Regions from separate parts of the Vagococcus sp. WN80Y genome, predicted to be linked through region 2. Evidence: predicted binding sites of a transcription regulator. Region 2 holds the regulator's gene; each other region holds the start of a gene.
The links. The regulator NrdR, encoded in region 2, represses ribonucleotide reductase genes. The targets are predictions, from matches to a motif close to ACACNATATATNGTGT.
Positions count from the first base shown of each region.

Region 1: nrdH (glutaredoxin-like protein NrdH) is a predicted target of NrdR. The motif match lies at 1,739-1,754, and genes of this name have one in related genera.
Region 3: AC5KOD_RS21410 (deoxynucleoside kinase) is a predicted target of NrdR. The motif match lies at 4,005-4,020, and genes of this name have one in related genera.

Region 1 covers NZ_JCAQHY010000147.1:30,703-38,609, forward strand. The annotation lists gene feoB (ferrous iron transport protein B) at 1-807, opposite strand, end outside; gene AC5KOD_RS10230 (FeoA family protein) at 797-1,279, opposite strand; gene nrdH (glutaredoxin-like protein NrdH) at 1,830-2,060, shown strand; gene nrdI (class Ib ribonucleoside-diphosphate reductase assembly flavoprotein NrdI) at 2,062-2,442, shown strand; gene nrdE (class 1b ribonucleoside-diphosphate reductase subunit alpha) at 2,420-4,579, shown strand; gene nrdF (class 1b ribonucleoside-diphosphate reductase subunit beta) at 4,721-5,686, shown strand; gene AC5KOD_RS10255 (YjjG family noncanonical pyrimidine nucleotidase) at 5,738-6,421, opposite strand; gene AC5KOD_RS10260 (adaptor protein MecA) at 6,602-7,297, opposite strand; gene spxA (transcriptional regulator SpxA) at 7,437-7,835, opposite strand.
Region 2 covers NZ_JCAQHY010000159.1:50,976-58,882, reverse strand. The annotation lists gene AC5KOD_RS13795 (ABC transporter ATP-binding protein) at 1-404, opposite strand, end outside; gene dnaI (primosomal protein DnaI) at 549-1,478, opposite strand; gene AC5KOD_RS13785 (replication initiation and membrane attachment family protein) at 1,478-2,890, opposite strand; gene nrdR (transcriptional regulator NrdR) at 2,911-3,384, opposite strand; gene coaE (dephospho-CoA kinase) at 3,543-4,142, opposite strand; gene mutM (DNA-formamidopyrimidine glycosylase) at 4,148-4,990, opposite strand; gene polA (DNA polymerase I) at 5,105-7,753, opposite strand.
Region 3 covers NZ_JCAQHY010000175.1:45,809-53,715, reverse strand. The annotation lists gene AC5KOD_RS21430 (winged helix-turn-helix domain-containing protein) at 1-711, opposite strand, end outside; gene AC5KOD_RS21425 (Cof-type HAD-IIB family hydrolase) at 991-1,767, shown strand; RNA gene ssrA (transfer-messenger RNA) at 1,849-2,210, shown strand; gene AC5KOD_RS21415 (hypothetical protein) at 2,840-3,259, shown strand; gene AC5KOD_RS21410 (deoxynucleoside kinase) at 3,304-3,948, opposite strand; gene AC5KOD_RS21405 (MFS transporter) at 4,051-5,226, opposite strand; gene AC5KOD_RS21400 (ROK family protein) at 5,254-6,243, opposite strand; gene AC5KOD_RS21395 (PTS sugar transporter subunit IIC) at 6,602-7,907, shown strand, end outside.

The DNA.
Region 1 (7,907 bases), on a different contig from region 2:
ACAGAGTTTGACAAGCTTCGTAATGTAATCATAACGCTCATTAATTAAAATGCTTTCACTATCATCACTAACTATTTTTTCAGTAATAGTAATAATTTCTTCAATTTCTATTTTTTCTTTAGTCGATAAATCAATATCCGCTAATACCTGTGCATCTCTTTCAAATAATTTCATACTATACCAACGTATAGTTTCATTAGCAACCATTCGTCCAACTATTGATAAAACTTTTTTTCCTTCTATAATAGAAGAGATTTCTTGCAGAGCTGTTTCTAAACGTGCATCATACGTAATCGGCTGCTGTTGTCTAGGTCGCTCTTTAATAACCGCCACAGCAGTTTCCATGACCTGATCAATCCCTTGGCGCTTAACTGCACTCGTCCCAACTACCTCAACACCTAAACCATAGGCTAGCTTCTCTATATTAACTTCTTTATTTTGTTTTTTTAAGACATCCATCATATTTAGTGCAATCACGACAGGAATTCCTAAATCCATTAATTGTAAGCTTAAATATAGATTTCGTTCTAAATTAGTTCCATCAACTACATTGACAATGGCATCTGGACGATCTTGTAACAAATAGTTACGGGCCACTACTTCTTCTGGCGTATAAGGTGCCAATGAATAAATACCAGGTAAATCTTGAATCAAGATAGTTTTATCTTTTTTATAGTGCCCTTCTTTTCGTTCCACTGTCACACCAGGCCAGTTACCGACAGACTGATTAGCACCTGTAAGCTCATTGAACAAGCTCGTCTTACCACTATTGGGATTTCCTGCAAATGCGATACGTTTAATTGTCATTTGGCTGTACATCCTTTACTAAAACTAGTTCAGCTTCCGCTTTACGCAAGGTTAATTCATATCCACGAATGGTTACTTCAATCGGGTCACCTAAAGGAGCAACTTTGCGAATCATGACGTCAACACCACGAGTCAATCCCATATCCATCAAGCGACGACGAATAACACCACTCCCTAAAACAGACTCAACTTTAGTTACTGTTCCAACTCGAATCCCATCTAAGGTCTGATAAGACACTGGTTGATCACTTTCAGTTAAAACCATCACTTGGCTAGCCACACTTTGACTTATAGCTAAACGTGCTTCTTTAACCATAATAATTAAACCACCTTGATTGTCTCGTGATATAATTCTAATTTCTGCCCCTTTGACAAAGCCTAAATTAGCTAAATGCCGCTCTGATGACCTAGCGTCAATGACCTCTTTAAAGTAATAAAGAGCGCCGATAGTACCTTCTTGTAAATTAATCATTCTTTCACCTCGCTATATTTTTTCACTTGTTGATATTTTCACATACCTTCCGTTAACGATAGTGATAATCATTCTCAATCATTATCTTTATATTAGCCCCCTACATACGATTTGTCAATGTAATTTCACTACATATTGTTAACTTTCTCACCAAATCCTGCTATTCTAAGTAGTGAAATTTGACTCATTTTTTTCACTCAAAGTATCTAATAAGAATAAAAAAGCACTTTTAGTACACACAACATATAGATAATAAGTTTCTCACTAAAATACTCTTATTCGCTCCCATAATTAGCCCTCTTACAAAAGAAAGCGATCGCTATTAACTAGATGATGTATCTAAAAAATTTTTTTAACTATTTCAACACTTTATTTCTCATGAAAATCAATATGAAAGCTCGATAAATCGGTTTTGTGAAGATTAACACCTACCAAGAGTTGTGTTCATTTACATTTCACCCACAATATATAGTGTTTTTGAGTTGACTTTTTTTTTGTAGGGGGTATACTAGTAATTAGTTAAAAACGAAATTTCTTGGAGGTAATTAACATGACTAACATCACTTTATATACGAAGGACAATTGTCCTCAATGCAAAATGACTAAACGGTTTTTGACCGATAAAAATATTTCTTATAGTGAAGTAAACATCGATACAGAACCACAATATATAGATTGGTTAAAAGATCAAGGCTACCGTAGTGTCCCTGTCGTAACTGCTAGCGAAGATGTAACAATTGTCGGTTTCAGACCCGATCAATTAAGAGCATTAGCCGTTTAAGATGAAACTTGTTTATTTTAGTGTCACTGGACAGACCAGACGCTTTATAAAGAAAGTGGGATTACCTGCTTATGAAATTGATCAAACCAACCCTTTCCACGAACTAAATGAACCTTATATATTAGTCGTCCCTACTTACGATAGAGATATTACCGAGGTAGCGGACGACTTTATTGAGTTTAAGAGCAATCGATACCACCTAAAAGGAGTCGCCGGTAGTGGCAATTTAAACTTCGGAGACTTATATGTTTACACAGCAAAAGATTTAGCTGTGAAATATGGTGTGAGTTTGCTTTTTGATTTTGAGATGAATGGTACGCCGGATGATGTAAAAAACTTTAAGAAAGTAGTGAGTGAAATTGAGTCTAAAACAACTAGATGAAGTAAGTTACTTCAAATTAAACAATGAGATTAATCGTCCTGTTGATGGTCAAATCCCATTAAACAAAGACAAGGAAGCCCTTGAAGCCTTTTTCTTAGAAAATGTCGAACCGAACACAATGGCCTTTTCTTCTACAAAAGAAAAAATCGACTATTTAATTGAACATGAATTTATCGAGGAAGCGTTCATTCGCAACTACTCTATCGATTTTATTGATTCTCTGTATACCTTCTTAGGTGAGCAGCACTTTGAATTTAAGTCATTTATGGCTGCATACAAATTTTATTCTCAATATGCCCTTAAAAGTAACGATGGCTCACAATACCTAGAGCGCTATGAAGACCGAGTTGCCTTTAACGCTTTATATTTTGCAGAAGGTAACGAAGAATTGGCATTAGCAATTGCTGACGAAATGATTCACCAACGCTACCAGCCAGCGACGCCCTCTTTCTTAAATGCTGGACGTAAACGTCGTGGCGAGCTAGTTTCTTGTTTTCTCTTACAAGTAACAGATGACATGAATAGCATTGGTCGCTCAATTAATAGTGCTTTGCAGCTCTCACGTATTGGTGGTGGTGTTGGTATTTCACTAAATAACTTGCGTGAAGCAGGAGCACCTATCAAGGGCTACGAAGGTGCCGCAAGCGGTGTTGTACCCGTAATGAAATTATTTGAAGATAGCTTCAGCTACAGCAACCAACTTGGTCAACGTCAAGGTGCTGGAGTCGTTTATCTCAATGTTTTCCACCCAGATATCGAAATGTTTTTATCCACAAAAAAAGAAAATGCGGATGAAAAAATCCGTGTTAAAACTCTTTCTCTTGGCTTAACCGTTCCAGATAAATTTTATGAATTAGCACGAAAAAATGCTGACATGTATTTATTTAGTCCTTACAGTGTTGAAAAAGAATACGGTGTTCCTTTCTCTTATCTTGATATCACAAAAGAATACGACAAGTTAGTTGCGAACCCTAAGATTCGCAAAACAAAAATCAAAGCTCGTGATCTTGAAAACGAGATCAGCAAGTTACAACAAGAGTCTGGCTATCCTTACATTATTAATATTGATTCTGCTAATCGTCAAAATCCGATTGATGGCAAAATCATCATGAGTAATCTCTGCTCAGAAATCTTACAAGTTCAACAGCCATCTGCAATCAATGATCGACAAGAATTTGATGTTTTGGGAACTGATATTAGCTGTAACCTTGGATCAACTAATATTCCTAATCTGATGAACAGTCAAGATTTTGGCAAATCTGTTAGAACAATGACACGTGCCTTAACTTATGTTACTGACGCTTCAAATATTGAAGTAGTCCCTTCAATTAAAAATGGAAATGACCTAAATCATACGATTGGCTTAGGCGCAATGGGATTACATTCTTACTTTGCTAAAAATCAAATGGAGTATGGCTCACCTGAATCATTGGACTTTACGAATATCTACTTTATGCTATTGAACTACTGGACGTTAGTGGAAAGTAATAATATCGCTAAAGAACGTGGCGAAAACTTCCATAACTTTGAACAATCAGATTACGCTAATGGTACTTACTTCGATAAATATGTAACAGGTGAGTTCGCGCCTCAATTTGATAAAGTTAAAGAACTATTTGCTGGTATTTTTATTCCAACAGCTGACGATTGGGCAAACTTACGTGACGCTATCAAAAAAGATGGCATGTATCATCAAAATCGCCTTGCAGTCGCACCAAATGGCTCAATTTCTTATATTAATGATACAAGTGCTAGTATTCATCCAATTACGCGCCTGATTGAAGAACGCCAAGAGAAAAAAATTGGAAAAATTTACTACCCTGCTCCTTATTTAAGCAATGACACGTTACCTTATTACAAGTCTGCTTATGACATGGACATGCGAAAAGTCATTGATGTCTACGCGACAGCTCAACAGCACATTGATCAAGGAATGAGTATGACGCTCTTCATGCGCTCAGAGATTCCTGAAGGCTTGTACGAGTGGAAAGAGACACCTAAACAAACGACTCGTGACCTAAATATTTTACGTCACTATGCCTTCCATAAAGGAATTAAGTCAATCTACTACATTCGTACCTTTACTGATGACGAAGAGGAAATCGGTAGTAACTCATGCGAAAGCTGTGTCATCTAAAAAGAATGACTGATAACCTGAAAAATAGACGGAAAAATGATTGCAATGACTACTTGCACATTTTTCCCTATTTTTCTGTCAGAAATGAGCATGCAACTAATCCAGGCATAATAAGCCTGGTAAACAGGAGGAAATGGACTAATGGGTGAAACTTATTACGAAGCAATAAACTGGAATGCCATCGAAGATGCCATTGATAAATCAACATGGGAAAAGCTAACAGAACAATTCTGGTTAGATACACGTATTCCATTATCAAATGATTTAGATGATTGGCGGACACTTTCTGAATTAGAAAAACAAACTGTTGGCCGTGTTTTTGGTGGTCTAACATTGCTAGATACGCTGCAATCTGAAAATGGTGTTGATGCCATTCGTCATGATATCCGGACACCTCACGAAGAAGCCGTTCTAAACAATATTCAATTTATGGAATCAGTTCACGCAAAAAGCTACTCTTCCATTTTTAGTACGTTGAATACTAAAGCTGAAATTGATGAGATTTTTGACTGGACCAACACGAATGAATACTTACAAAAAAAAGCTAAAATTATCAATGATATTTACTTGAATGGTTCTCCCTTAGAACGAAAAGTAGCTAGTGTTTATCTTGAAACCTTCTTATTCTATTCTGGTTTTTACACACCACTTCATTACTTGGGTAACAACAAACTGGCGAATGTCGCAGAAATCATCAAATTAATTATTCGTGACGAATCTGTTCACGGAACTTATATTGGCTATAAATTTCAATTAGGTTTCAATCAACTATCTGAGGATGACCAACAAAAGATGGAAGATTGGATGTATAACTTATTATATGAATTGTATGAAAACGAAGAAAAGTACGCCGAATTGTTATACGATGAGCTTGGCTGGACTGAAGATGTAAAAGTCTTCTTACGTTATAATGCTAATAAAGCCTTGATGAACTTAGGTTTGAATCCACTTTTCCCTGATACAGCAAATGACGTGAACCCAATCATCATGAATGGTATCTCCACAGGGACCAGCAATCATGATTTCTTCTCGCAAGTTGGGAATGGGTATTTACTAGGCTCTGTAGAGGCAATGAAAGATGACGACTACTTAATCGGGTTGGACTAATAATAGAAAAGATCAAGAGCTCTGATTATGAGCTCTTGATCTTTTTTATTATTAAACAATTTCATGTAGCTGAGTTAAGTGATCAATTTCATAAGTTGGGGTGATTCCATGCTGATTAATACTATTATGCGGGTTATACCAGCAACTAGCAATTCCCGCATTATTACCACCTTTAATATCTGCCAATAACGAATCTCCAATAATCAAGGTCTTCTCAAGTTCAAATTCAAGGATTCGCTCAAAAGCATAGTTAAAGAACTCTGGCATGGGTTTTTGAAAACCAGTATCCTCTGAAACAAAAACATCAGCAAAGTATGGCATTAACTGGGCTTTTTCTAAACGACGATACTGCGTAGCCGACACACCATTGGTGACAACATACAATTGGTGATTAGTTGACAACTCCGATACAGTGTCAAAAGCTCCATCCAAAAGAATCGCTTCCTCTTTCAAATAATCTCGAAAAATCTGATCCATCTCTGCCCCATCTCTAACTAAGCCACACTCACTAAAAATATAACTAAAACGATCAGCCAATACTCGCTCCTTTGCTAGCTCTCCTTTTTCAAAAGCCTCCCAGAGCGCCGCATTTTTCACCTCATAGAGCTGCCGTATCTCAGGTGTCAACCTTACACCTTGACTTGTAAAAAGTTGAGTCATAGCATTATATTGGCCTTCTTTAAAATTAAGTAGTGTCTCATCTACATCAAACAATAATGTTCTATATTGAGTCATTTTTACCACTCCTATTTTTATTCACAAGAATAAGTCTAGCGTAATTCGCAATTATTAAGCAACTAAAACGCACAAAAAAAGCAATTAGAAACAGATCCCTTCTAATCACTTTTTTTATAAGAACATTTTTTGATAGCTTCGCTTAAAAAGAAACTAACAGCTAACTATTAAGAATCACAATTACTTCTTAAAATAATACTTTGTTTGCTCTAACGCGCTACGCTCCATGATTAATTGACCGTATTCTTCCAATACCTCTGGTGTTATTTTAGTCAGACTTGAAAACTCTAAAATAACTGCCATATCATCGTTAACCTGAGTTTCTGTTGTATCCTCTAAGAAGAAAATCACATGTAAGAAATAAGCTTCTGGCTCATCTTCTAATCGATATAGATGCGTGATAACATTTTCAAATTTAACCATCTTAGCTAACTGAATCAAATCTTCAAATGACTCTAATTTGACAACAGATTCAATGATTGGAGAATCTAGGTTGTCAATATATTTATCGAGGTTACTAGGACTGCGCATTTCTTCTAAAGGGGTACCATCTGACATTTGCTTTTTAACAAACTCACCGAAAGCATCTTGATTCATGACATCTGATAGCTCAGGAATATCACCATCGTCCCCCATCATCATATTCTTACTAATAAATAACTCTAAACCATTTCGATTCGGTAGCACCTGAAACGTGACTGCGTCTGTTTCTTGGAATTGCTCATCAATATCTACTTCTTCTAAAATACTGTAAAAGAAATTCTCGATTTGTTTGTGATTGCCTAACAGATCCAAGAAGGTAATCCCACGTTCCTCTAAATCTTCGTTCTCAATTAATACTCGAATAGTATTCTCATTAATGCGCTCCATTTCCATATTGGCTACACCTCTCTTCTTTACTATACTAATTCAGTTAGTAATTATTCTCTATAGACACATTGTAGCCTAAAACCTACAAAAGTAAAGAAAAAAATCTTAAAAATACCTCGCCAAACAGACGAGGTATCGACTCATTCTATAAACCAGCCATTAATTGGGCGTGGCGTAACTCTAAAGCACGGACTTCCCGTGGCAAGAAACGACGAATTTCATCTTCATTAAATCCTACTTGAAGTCGTTTTTCATCAATCATAATTGGACGTCGTAGCAAACCTGGGTTCTCTTGCACTAGTTTTAATAATTCTGGTAGCGGCAATTCATCAAGATCCATATCCAACTTTTGAAATACTTTAGAACGTGTCGAAATAATTTCTTCTGTTCCATCCTCTGTCATTCGTAAAATTTCTTTCAGCTCCATAATATCCAGCGGTTCTGAAAAGATATTACGTTCTCTAAAAGGAATTTCATGTTCCAATAACCACGCTCTTGCTTTTCGACAAGACGTACAACTTGGAGAAGTATATAGTGTTAGCATATGATTCACTCCTTTTTTCATGCACTCTACATCTGCATCCATAATTTATTACAGCAACCTCAACTGTAACTC
Region 2 (7,907 bases):
AGGGTTTCTTGAAACACATTTTCTGGTACTTGATAAACATCTTTAAGCAAATAAAACGAATCGATAACAGGTATGTCCCACCATAATTGAGAGCGTTGGCCGAAGACCACACCAATATCCTTAACATGGGAAATTCGATTTTTCCACGGCGTCTGACCATTAATCACACAACTTCCACCATCTGGAGTTAAGATACCACTAAGAATTTTAATCGTACTGCTCTTTCCAGCTCCATTAGGTCCAATATATCCCACAATTTCACCATCTGGTATCGTAAACGACACATTATTTAATGCTCGAATCTCTCGATACTCCCGTTTAAAAAATGATTTGACTGCGTGCTGAAAACCAGCCTCACGCTGTTGCACTCTAAACGTTTTATTCAAATTTTCTACTACTATCACTGATAATCCCTCCTCATTATCTTTTATTGATAAAAATTGACTCGAAATAACACAATACCAAAGACAGAAAACGTTGTCAAGAACTTTTCAAAAAAAAAAACAAAGAACAGAAAACTTTCTCTGACCTTTGTTCCAAATTATCTCTTATTGATGACGACGATTCTCGCCAATCATATTTATTTCTTTGGCTAAGTAACGAATACGCTCCATGATCCGCTTCGCTTTAAGCGGTTCATCTTCTCCACGCTGAGTCACACTTAAATGTTCTTTTTCTAATTGATTCATACTAAAATTAGAACTGAAAAAAGTTGGCAACTGCTCCTGCATTCGGTATTGTAAAATAACCCCTAAAACGTCATCTCGAATCCAGCTACTCATGGAATCGGCACCTATATCATCTAACATTAGAATCGGCGCTTTCTTAACGGCCTCTAATTTATCCCCTGTGCTGTTGTTTGCTATAGATTGTTTCATCTCCACAGCAAAGGTTGGGAAGTGCATCAGCGTCGTTCTATAGCCATATTCAGCTAATTCTTGAGCCAGCGCACCTAGTAAATAAGTTTTCCCTACACCAAAGGACCCCTGTAAATACAAGCCTTGATGAAAGTGTTTGGGATCCTCTTTGTACTTACTAACAAAATCAAAAGCAGCTTGTAAGGCTTCTTTACGCTCAGACGTAATTTCAAAATAATCCATACTAGCTTCTCGAATATCACGAGGCATATCCATCGCCTTGACTCGTCCACGAATTTCTTCCTCTTTTTGGCGAGCCAACAGCTCTTCCGTCGGAACATAAGTGACATCAATATAATGGAAATTCATAAACAACTTCGGTTCATATCCTGGTGCAATCATTGTTGGATCATTCAATAAAAATTTACGCTTCTCTTGAACAAACTCATAGAGTTTTGAGTAGCTTTTATCAATATCTTCCTTAGTCAACTTATCTTTATGGGCCTCAATAAAGGTAATTACATCAGAATCTTTTAAAACCTCTTGCACCAGTTTATCAAAGCGCTCAGACCAATCCCGTTGATTAATAACTTTGGTCATTTCTTTGCCTACGTCCTCCATTACGATTCACCTTCTTTCCCTTTTTCACGCATCTTGCGCAATTGCTCTTTAAAGTATGCTTCTTCTTCTTGCGATACTTTTGTCTCTACCTTAGTACTTCCTACCCATTCAGGCAAAGTTTCTTTCCGACCAGAATTTTGTTTATGGTAATTAGTCGATTTACGAGGAGTGCTCGCTTGTTTTTGAGCTGCTGCCCCAATTTCTTTCACTTTTGTTAACGCCTCTTCCGGTGAAACTATATGCGCCTGAGCCCAATCGTTCGCAATTGAATTGGCAAACTTCTGATTTAATACGGCGTTACCTTTTCCTACTAATATGTAATGAATTAACACATTAATTACTGCGTCAGGCAAACCTGATTGCTTAACCAAATTTTCGACTGCCCAACGTTCTTCGTTTGCGACAAACCCACCTTTTTGCTTCTTTATGGCACTTAAAAAAATCATGGGTGAAATACTCTCACTAGAAGTAATCACTTGAATTTCACCATCATTGTAACCTTGCAATTTTAGCGTGTTGCGACGACGAATTAGTTGATCATCTAGAGACAATTCTTTCGCTTGCTCTTCCATAGCCATAGGCGCTTGTTTTTTAGCACCATGATACTTTAAGACCACACTTTTTCTAAGTTGGTTTATAGCAACTTTATTAGTGATGAAATCAACTTCATTTTCCACTAAGTTTTTCATATCCAGTTCGTTAATACCGTAAAGCTGATGTAAGGTAAAAACTGTCTCCTTTAACTCCTGTTGAATTTGCTCTTTATCAATGTACAAGCCGTCCAAAAGACTAACAAAATATGGCCAGTCAAAACTGTCTGTCACACTCGAAATTTTCGACTTTGTACTCCCTTGAAATGCTTCCTTCGCCTGATTAATCGTCTCTTCATGGGAAGCTAAACTTTCTTGATTAAGTTGATACACATCTACAAACTTTTTAGTGACTTCTGTAAACTCAGTAACATCTACTTGCGGAATAGCAAATCGCCTGATTAAAGCTTGATAGCGTTGCTCCCCCACACTAGCAAGGAGTAAGAGTGATAAGACATCATCATTAAATAGATCATCAGCTTTTAAAGGCGACTGCAATTCATAAATGAACTGACGATGTCCTGCTTTTTCTTTAGCAAAAACTCGCAATAGCCCTATTCCTTCTAGCTTCACTCGAGCGTTAAACAAGCGAGGTAAATCAATATTTAATTGATTGAATAAATCAGAATGTCGCATCTCATAACTATCATACTCAAACTCATCAACTGCCGTCAAAAAAGTGTGATAAATGCTAAATGCATCCATACCAATAATCGGCTGGTATAAATAACTCAATAAATGTTCATCATGATTAGTAATCGGAGCTGCCAATTTGACAGTAAAACTGTCTTGCGGATGAAGTTGCTTCCACGAACTATTCAAATCGCTACCTCCTTTATTTCTTATGATGCTGGCGGTTCTTCTTCTTTATTCAAAATGTCCTGCATTTCTTTTAAGAAGACCCCCATGTCCTTGAACTGACGATAAACACTTGCAAAACGGATATAAGCTATTTCATCAAAATCAACTAAATACTCCATTACATATTCGCCAATTTTTGTCGTAGACACTTCATTTTCACCTAAACCACGGACTTGATTTTCAACCTGATCCACAATTTGTTCCATTTGTTCCATTGAAACTGGGCGTTTTTCGGCTGATCGAATCAACCCTCTTAATATTTTGTCACGATTAAATTCTTCACGTCCACCATTCTTTTTAATAACTAATAATGGTGCTGCTTCTATCCGTTCAAATGTTGTAAATCGAAACCCACATGACTCACATTCTCTTCTTCTTCTAATGGCACGGCCTTCATCAGCAGGTCTACTATCGACGACACGGGACCCGTTATATTGACACTTTGGACACTGCATCTTTTCCACCTCGTGTATTCTATCTATTTTAATAGGTAAATATCTTTTTTATACAGTTATTATAACATGAAAACTAGTGAATGGTATAGTCCTTATACACTGATTAATACAGAAAGAACGAACCTCTTGGTATTTTTCAAGAGGCTCGTTCTTTTGTTTTATTTTAGCTTAAAGGCGTCCATCCACTTCGCTAGTTGCTTCTCTGTTTCAATCACAGTACCAGAATTATCAATCACATAATCTGCAAGTTGTCGTTTCTCATCAATTGACATTTGACTCGACATCCGTTTTTCGGCTTCTACTTCCGATAACTGATCACGCTTCATTAAACGATTTAACTGAATCTGCTCTGACACATAAACCACCATCACCTTATCAACCTTTTCATCGTATTTAGCTTCATACATTAAAGGGACATCGACAACGACCAGTGGTACCTTCTTATCTACCCACTGAGCTATTTCTTTTGAAATAGCATAATCTAATTCATCATGAAGAATTTGATTCAAAAGCTTCCGTTTCTCCTCATCTGAAAAAACAAGAGCCCCCAATTTTTTTCGATTCAAGCTGCCATCCTCACTTAAGATAGTCTCACCGAAACTCTTACTAATTTTTCTCAAACCAACTGTCCCTGGCTCCACAACTTTCCTGGCAATAATATCTGAATCCACAATTGGAATATTATGACTAGCAAAATAACGAGCAACCGTTGACTTCCCTGTCGCAATACTTCCAGTTAATCCTAATACAACTGTCAACGGTCTCACCTGACCTTTCGTTGATGCAATTTTTGACAATTAGGACAGTAATGAGTTCCCCGTTGCGCCACTTTCGTTTTAATTATAGCAGTACCGCAACGTGGACAAGGGACTCCTGTTTGTCCATATACATTTAGCGACACTTGAAACTTCCCAGCCTCGCCAAGAGCATTTTTATACGTTCTAATGGTTGTTCCACCAGCTTCAACAGCCTGACCTAACACATCGATAATAGCATGATAAAGATCTTGAACCCCTTTCGCTTTCAAGCTAACTGCTGGTTGTTCCGGATGAATCTTCGCTTCATAAAGAGCCTCATCTACATAGATATTTCCTAAACCTGTCACTAGCTTTTGGTCCAATAATAGCGGTTTAATAGCTTTATTAGACTTTTTCAATCCCGCGGCAAATTCCTTTAAGAAAAACGTCTCAGGAACTGGTTCTGGACCCAATTTTAAAATTCCGCCATACTCTGATGCCAGCCCCTTTGGCAAAAGTGCCATCCGACCAAACTTTCGAACATCTAAGTAACGTAACTGAGTGCCATCAGTGAAATCAAACAATACATGAGTATGTTTGGCCAGCTCGTCCTCTTGCTGATGAAACTCATATTTGCCCTCCATTCGCAGATGAGAAATCATTTCATAATGAGTGAAGTGGATAATTAAAAATTTACCACGACGACTAATCCCCTCAACCGTTTCACCAATCAAATTACCTTTAAATGACTCCACCTCAGGACTTTCAATAATACGCGGCCAAAATACCTGTACCTGACTAATCACTTTTCCAACAATTAACTGCTCCAGACCTGTACGAACCGCTTCAACTTCTGGTAATTCAGGCATATGTCTAACCCTCCTTATAAAATAGTCATAAAATTATTGCTTTCGATTAAACGTCACGAAAAGTAGAAAGTTGGGATAAAAGTCACTATCCTCTTATCCCAACTTATCTAACGTCTATTTTGCTTCATACCATGTGTCACCATAGCTGCTGTCAGCTTTTAGTGGCACACTTAGTTCTACGGCGTTTTCCATTACCTCTTTCACAAGTTTCTCTAATTGAGGAATTTCTTCCTTTGGCGCTTCAAAGACTAGCTCATCGTGAACTTGCAATAACATTGTTGCTTCTAATTTTTCTTCTTTCAGACGCTTAGCCATTTTAATCATTGCAATTTTTAAAATGTCTGCTGCGCTCCCTTGAATCGGAGTATTTATTGCTGTTCTTTCAGCAAATGTACGCAAATTAAAATTCCGTGCGTTAATATCAGGTAGGTAACGACGACGATGCCACAGAGTTTCAACATAGCCTTTATCCTTAGCATCACGAACGATAGTTTCCATATACGTTTTAATATCAGGATACTTTTCAAAATAAGTATCAATGAACTGCTGAGCTTCCTTACGAGAAATTCCCAAGTTTTGTGACAAGCCATAATCACTAATGCCATATACAATTCCAAAATTGACCGCTTTGGCTTGTCGTCTGATATTGCCAGTCACTTCATTTTCTGACGAAATACCGAAGACACGCATTGCCGTACTGGCATGAATATCTTGACCTTCAACAAACGCCTCACGCATATGTTGATCTTTCGCTATATCAGCTAACACTCGCAACTCAATTTGAGAATAATCTGATGAAAAAATTTGCCAATCCTTTTTGCGAGGGACGAATGCTTGACGAATTTTTCGTCCCTCTTCTAAACGAATGGGGATATTCTGCAAATTCGGATCAACAGAACTAAGACGACCAGTTTGAGTAAGTGTTTGGACGTAACGAGTGTGGATTTTACCATCAGGTTGGATTACTTTGAGTAGTCCCTCAACATAAGTTGATTGGATTTTCGCTATTTGGCGGTACTCTAAAATATATTCAACAATCGGTGCTTGATCTTTCAATTGTTCCAAAACATCCACAGCTGTTGAATAACCTGTTTTAGTTTTTTTAATTACAGGCAACTGCATTTTTTCAAATAGAATAACACCTAATTGTTTGGGCGAATTAATATTAAATTCTTCTCCAGCTAATTCATAGATTCGTTCCTCAATTCCTTTAAGTTGTATCGCAAACTCTTGTTTCATCTCCTGTAGTCGTTGAGCGTTGACCTTAATGCCTTCAATTTCCATCTCTCCTAAAACATGTGACAACGGCAATTCCATGTCATAAAAAAGCTCATGCTGTTCTTTTTCAACCAACAACTCATCCAACTTAGGTTGCAAACTAGCTAATGCCTTAACTTTTCGCGCTAAATGTTTAAAAAGTAACTCATCGTCCTCTGGCAAACCTTTTTTAGCTCCTTTGCCATAGACGCTTTCATCTGTATCAATATCATAATACTCGTAATTAAAAGCAACCTCTGCTAAGTCTTCACTTTTATCATTCGTATCAATTAGATATGAGGCTAACAAAACGTCAAAAGTCACCCCCTTCAACTCACTATCATAACGCTTAAGTGCCACTTGATTTGCTTTCGCATCATAGACAATTTTAGTCAGGTTCTCATCCTCAAGCCACTCTTTAAATGACGCTTGATGCAAAATTTCATCGCCATAAGACACATACAATTTATCAGCAGTTCCCCAAGAGACACCAGAAATATCCGAAGTATGATAATTAGGTTCAAGCATCTCAACATAAAGACTCATCTGATCACTAAACATACTAGTTTCAGCATCAGTTACTACTTCATACACAACTTCAGCAAGAGGCTCACTCGTTTCAGTTAACCCTGATGTGTCTAACTTATTTAATTGTTGCTTAAATTCCATTTCACGATAAAAAGGCACTAATTTTTCTAAATTCTTACCGTTGTAGACCAATTTATCAACCGTAACCTCAATTGGCGCATCCACGTCAATTGTCGCTAATTTTTTACTTAAAAAAGCTTGCTCTTTATCATTAATTAAATTTTCTTTCATTTTGCTTGGCTTTAGCTCATCAATGTGCTCGTATAGACCTTCGACTGACCCATACTCTGCCAATAATTTTATTGCTGTTTTTTCACCAACTCGAGTGACGCCAGGGATATTATCTGAGTTATCACCAGCAAGACCTTTCATATCAATTATTTGTAAGGGCGATAAGCCGTATTTTTCCTTAATAAATTCTGGTGTATAAGTAACTAACTCACTAACTCCTTTGGCAGTCACCTCTACCCGAATATTCTCATCTGCTAGCTGAGTCAAATCCTTATCGCCAGAGATGACAACTACTTCAAAATCCTCCGCACCCACACGACGTGCTAAAGTTCCTATAATATCATCAGCTTCATAATCTGCTAATTCATAGTGTTCAATACCAAACGCCTCAATTAGTTCGCGAATATAAGGCATTTGCTCCTTAAACTCACCAGGTGTTTTAGCTCTTCCAGCTTTATAATCGTCAAAAAAAGCATGACGGAATGTCGTTTTCCCTGCATCAAACGCAATCAACACATGACTTGGTTCTTCCTTTTGCATGATATTATCTAGCATATTGTTAAAAAAAAGAATCGCGTTTGTATGTAAGCCACTTTTTGTTTTAAAGGACTCAAAGTTTTGAATAGCGTAGAATGCTCTAAAAGCCACACTATTACCATCAATCAATAACAATTTATTTTTCGTCATAACATTTCTCCATTCTTGAAACTCTTCTCTATTTTACCAAAAAACAACTTAGTTTGCGAAGTTAAGTAACTGAAACAACCATTTTTTTAGCTCATACTAATTCCTATTTCTCAAAAAAACTTCCTCTCTGCCAAATGCAAAGAGGAAGTTAATA
Region 3 (7,907 bases), on a different contig from region 2:
GACTCCAGAGTCGTCGAATTTATAGCCGACACCCCAAACGGTCTGAATCACTTGTGGGCCAACTTTTTCAATTTTTTGACGTAATTTTTTGATATGAGCATCGACCGTCCGCTCATCGCCAAAATATTGATAGTCCCAGACCATTTCTAATAGCTGTTCACGGGAAAATACTTGCCGTGGTTTTTTCGCAAGTGTATAAAGTAAATCGAACTCTTTAGGAGTCAGACCTTCAATCAATTCATTATCTAGGTACGCTTCTCTAGTTTTTGTATTCATTCTAAAATGATCTGTCGCGATATCAAAATCACTACTTTCCCCCTCATCGCCACTTGTGCCATCAACTAATTCAGCTCTCCGGTGCAGAGCTTTAATTCGAGCAATAAGCGTAAGTGGACTGAATGGTTTCGTCACATAATCATCGGCTCCCATCTCTAATCCGATTACTTGGTCACTCTCAGAATCTCGCGCAGTCAGCATAATAATCGGCACCGTGCTTGACACCTTACGAATTTCTCGACAAACAGCTACTCCATCCATCGTTGGTAAATTTAAATCAAGGGTAATCATGTCCCAAGAGTCTGGTTCTTCAAGAAAGGCATCTAGCCCCTCTTTACCATCATACTTAAAGGTTGCATCCCAATTTTCATTTAAAAAAAACATCTGCATCATTTCTGATACGGATTCGTTATCTTCAATCATTAATACTTTCATTATTATTCTCTCCTCTCGCTCACTGTCACTTATCGCTTATTATACTATAGAACGTTTATTAAATGACAGGCTTCACACCTTTTTCAAAAAGCTTTCAACCATTTCCCTAATTTCCACCTAATTGTGTCTTTAGTATACTCTATTAACAAAGGTTTCAACAAACAAAAACTGTCGTTGTGAAAAACCTAGCACTGAACCTAATTTTTTGCTAATATTAAGAGTAGCAATTTTTCAGTGATTTTAAATCAGGCACTATTTATAGAAGGAGTATTTATACTAATGACAGATGTTAAAGGGTTAGCATTCTTTGATCTAGACGGAACACTTTTGAATGAACACTCAGATGTGACCATCGAAATTATTGAAGCCATGAATGAATTACAAGAGAACCAAATTATTCCAGTTATCGCCACTGGTCGAACAAATATTGAAGTCCGTGAGATTAGCCAACGAACCGGAATTGATTCACTCATTACGATGAATGGACAATACGTTCTATTTGAAGGGCAAGAAATTTACAGTGACATCATCTCACAAGAGAGCTGTGAGCGTCTCTATCATCAGACGCAGGCATTTGGACAAGAAATTGGCTTTTATACACCAGACTTAATCACTGTTTCAAACCATACTCCAATGGTTGAAAGCACCTATAATTATATTCATTCGCCACTTCCAACTATCAATAGTCAGCTCTACCGCGAACGCGCGCTGAACATGCTTTTAGTTATCGGACAAGAGCATGATGATTATTACAGGGAGGCGTTTCCCGAACTAACTTTTTTCCGCAATGGCCCCTATTCAATTGATGTAATAAATAATGGTGGCAATAAAGGAAAAGGTGTTAGAGAGTTAGTCAAAGCACTAGGCTTAGAGGGCGTACCAACTTATGGCTTTGGAGATGGGCTCAATGACATCGACTTGCTGAAAGCTTGCGATCATAGAATTGCTATGGGTAACGCTAGGCCAGAGCTGAAAGACATTGCTACATATGTTACAACCAAGAATACTGAGGGTGGCATTTTACGTGCATTAAGACAATATAATTTAATTTATTAAACAGACAGAGTGCGCTGTCTTCCCCTTTTACTGAACTTATGTTATACTAATTCAGTACAACACCGTACACCCTTATTTTAAGGGGGCGTTACGGATTCGACAGGTATAGTTCGAGCTTGAATTGCGTTTCGTAGGTTACGTCTACGTAAAAACGTTACAGTTAAATATAACTGCTAAAAACGAAAACACTTTCGCTCTAGCTGCCTAAAAACAGTTGGCGAAGATCCTCCCAGCATCTCCCATGTGCTGGATCAGGGTCTCAAACTAAGTGGGATACGCTAAATGTTTCCGTCTGGAATGTTTAGAAGAGATTATCAGACTAGCGAAGAGCAATGTTTGTTTAATGTCAGACCTCTAAGCGAAATTTAAGCATTAAACTATGAACGTAGATATTGAAGTGGCGATGTGCTTGGACGCGGGTTCGACTCCCGCCGCCTCCATAATGGAGACACAGGCTAATGAAGTAATTAGAAAAAGACTAGATTCTCTTTTGTGAGATGCTAGTCTTTTTTTAATTTCTACTATTATTATCACCATGAGAGGTAGCATACTTAAAGAACAACAAAACCTTTTCATTTTTTCACTCATGGTCTGTTCAGCTTTTTCTCCCTTAATAAATTAAGTAGCAGAGGAACTAGCTAATTCGACTATCATAAAGATTATAGCAATTAAGTATGTTAGAATATTAAAAAAGGGGTGTTTTTTATCAATCCATCAGATAGTTTTCTTACATTAAAAATTTCGCTACTCGCACTTGGTATATTGTTACTACCTTTACTACCTGCTCTACTGGGCTTTATTTTATCCAGAAAATATAAAGCTAATAAATCTATTTTTAGGTGGATTATTTTTTTTAGTACTATTTTGTTAATTATTGGACTGTTTATAGGTGTTTCTTTAGGTGGATTTACGTTGATGCTACTTGATTCAGTAGGCAGGAATTAAATTGCTAACTTTAATATCATCAGTTAACTATCATTTTCCCATCTTACTAGACAAGTTAATCACTACCTAAAAAAAATAAATTCATGATAAACTATCATTAGAAGCTAATAAAAAAGGAGCTTAACTCATGACCCTCACTAACATTTTTTCAGAGTTCTACAACCATCATGATTTAGAAGCAAGAGCCCATTTAGCACTTTTTATCAACTCAACACCACAAGCCACAAAGCAAATACAAGACTATTTGAATGAGCAACTTCAACAAATAACTCAAATAGAGATTCTTGAAACAATTGACATTTTTGCGCACTTCTCAGACTTAGAAATTATTTTAAAAGAAAACAAGCATTCTGTTGATGAGTTTCAATTAGTAGTGACCACTATTGAAGATAAGAACATCTACAATCGATGCGGTCGACGGTCGCTTACGCAGCAGCTAGACCAAAATACTCTTGCTTATTACGATACAATCACGGGTCAACGATTTGAAACTGATTTGCAGCAAATTGCGTCACTCTTTGAAGTTGACTCATTCTCAGCAAAATAAAACAGCTAAAACTCTTTTATTACAAAGCGTTTTAGCTGTTTTATTTAATCTCTCAATTCGGCTAACCTTTCCTCAACTAATTTTAATACGTATTCTCTAGCCAAAGGGTCTTCAACAAAGTCATGTCGATCGCCGTCAATCTGAATTTTCGGACTCTGATCATACTCTTCAAACCACTGATCGTACCGGTGATTTAACTCTTTATAATACTCGTAAAGTGTTGGATCATAGGAAAGCTGCTCATAATCACGGCCTCTTTTTTCAATTCGTTCCAGCATTTTTTCAAAGGAAATCTTAATATGCACCAACAAATCAGGGTGTTTTTTCTCCGCTGCATAAGGTAATTCCTCTAACATGTTTGCTAATAATTCATCGTATACCTTAACTTCTGTGTCTGACGCTCGACCAAGATCAGCATTTAAATGAAATAATAACGAATCTTCATAAATAGAACGGTCTAATACGTTGTCATCTTCTTGCATTGCTTCTTTAATACTGGCAAAACGCTTATTCAAAAAATAAATTTGCAACAAAAAAGCATATTTAGTAGGGTCAGCATAAAAGAGCGGCAATACCTCATTATTTTCAACCGACTCATAAAACGCCTGACTCCCCAATCTTTCTGCGATCATCTCTGTTAAACTTGATTTTCCTGCACCAATTGTGCCTGCTAATACAATCACGCTCATATCCCCCAACTTCCAATCAATATATAGTATCAATATTAGTACCTAACTATCTTAACATACCATATAGAGTATTTGTCAAAGAATAACCATCATCAAAAAATTCTATTCTTCTGCCTTAGAAATTAGTAAGCGATTCAACCATTCTGAAGCCACGTACATGATACCACCATAAATAATAAGAAAAATTGGTAAGACATGCATCCCTAAAACTGGTACTAAAAATCCGAATAAGGGAGGCAATACAACCGATCCTGTATAGGCAATAGCCATTTGAATCCCCATAATTTGTTGGGCAATTTTTTGACCAAAGCGTTCAGGTGTCTCATGTAACATCGCAGGATAGATTGGCGCACAGCCAAAACCAATTAAACACACAGAAACTAATAATAAAGGAAACTTAGTTGCGACTATTAGAAGCACACCGCCTAAAATAATCAACACCTGTCCGATTCGAATCAACTGGCGATTGGTTAATAGTAGTGATAAAAAACCAGAAAGTAAACGCCCAAACATAATAAAACCAAAAAAACCAGAAACAGCAATAGCTGCTTTTGAACTATCTACGCCTTTCACGTTAATCAAATAACTACTTGACCACAGTCCCATCGTAGCTTCTACACCGATATATAAGAAAAAAGCATAAAGGGCTAAGCGAACCTTCTTCATTTTGACTAACTCAGTTATGCCAATCTCCGACTCTTTTGCAGATCCCCCCTCTTTCTTTGGCTTTTCCCGACTACGCCACAACGGTAAGGTTAGAAATAGAACGATCACTAACGCAAACTGGACAAGTGATACGACAAGATAGCCCATCCGCCAAGATCGATCATGAGACAGTACTTGAGACATAATCAAAGGACTAGTCAATGCTCCGATTCCCCAAAAGCTGTGAAGCCAATTCATATGATGAGCCTGATAGTTTTCAGCTACATACTCATTTAGCGCCGCATCAACAGCCCCTGCACCCAATCCGAGTGGGATAGCTGCGACAATAACCCACCCAAAATTAGGAGCTAAACTAAACCCTAGCAACGCCATTGCAGTACCAAGTACACTGACCGCCGTTAGCTTTCCTGTCCCAAATTTACGAATTAATTTGCCACTAAAGAAACTTGAGGTAATAGTTCCAAAGGAAATCGTCATCGAGACCAGACCAGCGTAGCTTTGAGGAACCCCAAATTCACGGTACATCTCAGGCCAGCCGACACCTAATAACGAGTCAGGTAACCCCAAACTAATAAACGTTATATAAATAATACTCAAAAATAATGTTGCCACTTCATCCCTACTTTCTCATAGTTACCACTAATTAGAGACTAGCGCTTGAATGGCTAATCTTTTTACCCCTTTAACGAAGTCTTGATTGAAACTTGTCAAAAAACTAATATCCGGCAAATCAATTTCACTAAACTGCTGTCTAATATACTGCTTAACACTCACTAACGCCTCTTCCTGCCAATGATTATTATAAATAATAATTCGATGTGGATCATATAGTATCAGCATGGTCACAAGTGTTTGAATCAACTCTACCAGCAATTTATCCGTCGCTTTTTCCATTTCAACCCCTTCAATCAATAACGGAAGTCGATTTATTTCACCCACCAGCCCATTTGCTCCATAATAAATTTGATTATGGAGATAGACCGCACTGCCAGGCGGATAATTATCAGGATAGTACAATGCGATAACCGTTTCATCTTTGACTTGTTGCGCTTGGCAAAATCCAAATAAGACACTGTTAACATCATTTTCAATGACAACTGGCACATCGCAGGTTTCTTCAAGGTAATGTCTTAAAGAAATTCCCTTAAGAAACTCAATATCACTCACTTTCACTTCTCCCTTAATTTCAACACCAGGTATTCCAATTGCTACTTGCTGAATAGCAGGATATTGCAGCTTAGTTTCTTGAATTAAAGTAGCAAAAAAAGGCATAGTGACATCCTTAAGAGATAGCTGCCATTGATTTTTTACCTCCCCAGCTAAATTACAGACTAATAGCTCTGCTCGATCGGTTATTCCTTGCTGAAATAAGCATATTGCCAGTACTAACTGGGCATCATTATTATAAGAAAAGCGACTCGCGGGCCTGCCCCCAGTCGATAATCTTTTTTCGAGTTGAATCACTTCTCCACATTCAGCTAGTTGATTCATCAAGGAGTTAACCGTCACAACACTAAGACCACTCTTAATGGCTAATTCGGCTTTACTAAGACTTTTATGACCACGAAGCAATTGTCGGATTGTTTGTAAATTCATTTCACGCATGAGATTTGGTTTATCAATCGTCATCTCCCCCTTAATTAAGACCCTTTATAAAGGTTCTTAATTAAGATAATATCTTTTCATTTTATATCTGTCAATTTAAATTGTATATAGGCCCTTTAAAAAAAAAATTGTTTAGTGTGTATTTAAATAAGCAATCGTGTAATCTATTTTACACACTTCAATAAAAATTGATAACATTATAACGTTATATTTAATAAGGAAACATAATATTAACATTGGCACAGTTCTTGCTTATATTAAGGTTAGTGCAACCGTTTTATATAACGCGGTTAACTTATTTTATGTCACATTAATATAGGAGGCTAATCAGAAAGTTAGAATCGGACTAACTCATATATTTAACTATCTAGGAGGAAGATAAATGAATGGTTTAATGAATTGGATGGAAAGGTACATATTACCTACTGCTACAAAGATTGGTTCGCAAAAACACTTAGTTGCTTTGCGTGATGCGTTTATCGCTACTATGCCTGCTACTATGGCGGGCGCTATCGCTACATTGCTTAACGCATTTTTACGTGACTTTCCACGTGACTGGGGTTACGACGGCTTCGTCGAAGCAATGGCACCAATCATCGGCGTCAATGGCTTTGTTTGGACAGGTACACTTGCAATTATGGCGGTTATATTTTCAATGACGTTGGGCTCTAATCTAGCAAAAGCATATGATGTCGATCGATTATCTGGTTCTGTCGTTTCATTAGCGGCTTTCTTTATGGGGCTTACTGACTCAGCACAAGCAGTCTTAACTTTACCAAAAGAGCTTGGCAAAGAGGCAGTTACTATTATTTCTGAGGCTGGCGGAGTCGTAGCTGTTAACGACGGTGTCCAAACAATAACTACTGGTGCTTGGGGTTACTTCAACTTTGGCAAGCATATGGGGGGATCGGGTCTATTTACAGCGATTATTTTTGGCTTTATTGCAACCATTATTTTTGCTAAATTAATGCAAAAAAATATTACAATTAAAATGCCCGATTCTGTACCACCTGCCGTTGCTAAAGCATTTGCAGCTATAATTCCAGCTGCTGTCGCTCTATATGTTGTCGGAATTATTAACTTTACCTTTACAAAAGTGACTGATCAACGCTTGATTGACTGGATCACAGAAACAATTCAAGCGCCAATGATCAATTTATCTCAAGGTTTCGGTGCTGTTATTATTATCGTTTTCATGGTTCACTTGCTTTGGTTCTTTGGGATTCACGGAACAAATGTAATGTCTCCTGTTCTACAAACCTTATATGGAACTGCCATGACTGAAAATACTAATGCGTTTCAAAGAGGCGATGCGATTCCATACAAATGGGTAGCAGGTAGTTTTGAAGCCTTTGTTTGGCCTGGTGGCGCGGGAGTTACCCTTGTTTTGATTGTCTGTGTACTGCTATTATCTAAACGTGCGGATTATCTGACAGTTGGGAAACTTTCTTTAGGACCTGGAATTTTTAACATCAACGAACCTATTATGTTTGGGATGCCAGTGGTTCTGAATCCACTCTTCATGATTCCCTTTATCTTAGCACCGATGGCAACAGCTTCAATCGCTTACGCTGCCACAATTGCCGGTTTAGTTAAACCAGTTGTGGTTAATGTGATTTGGGTTATGCCTGCTATTATTAGCGGATTTTTAGCCACAGCTGGGGACTGGCGCGCGATTGTTCTAACAC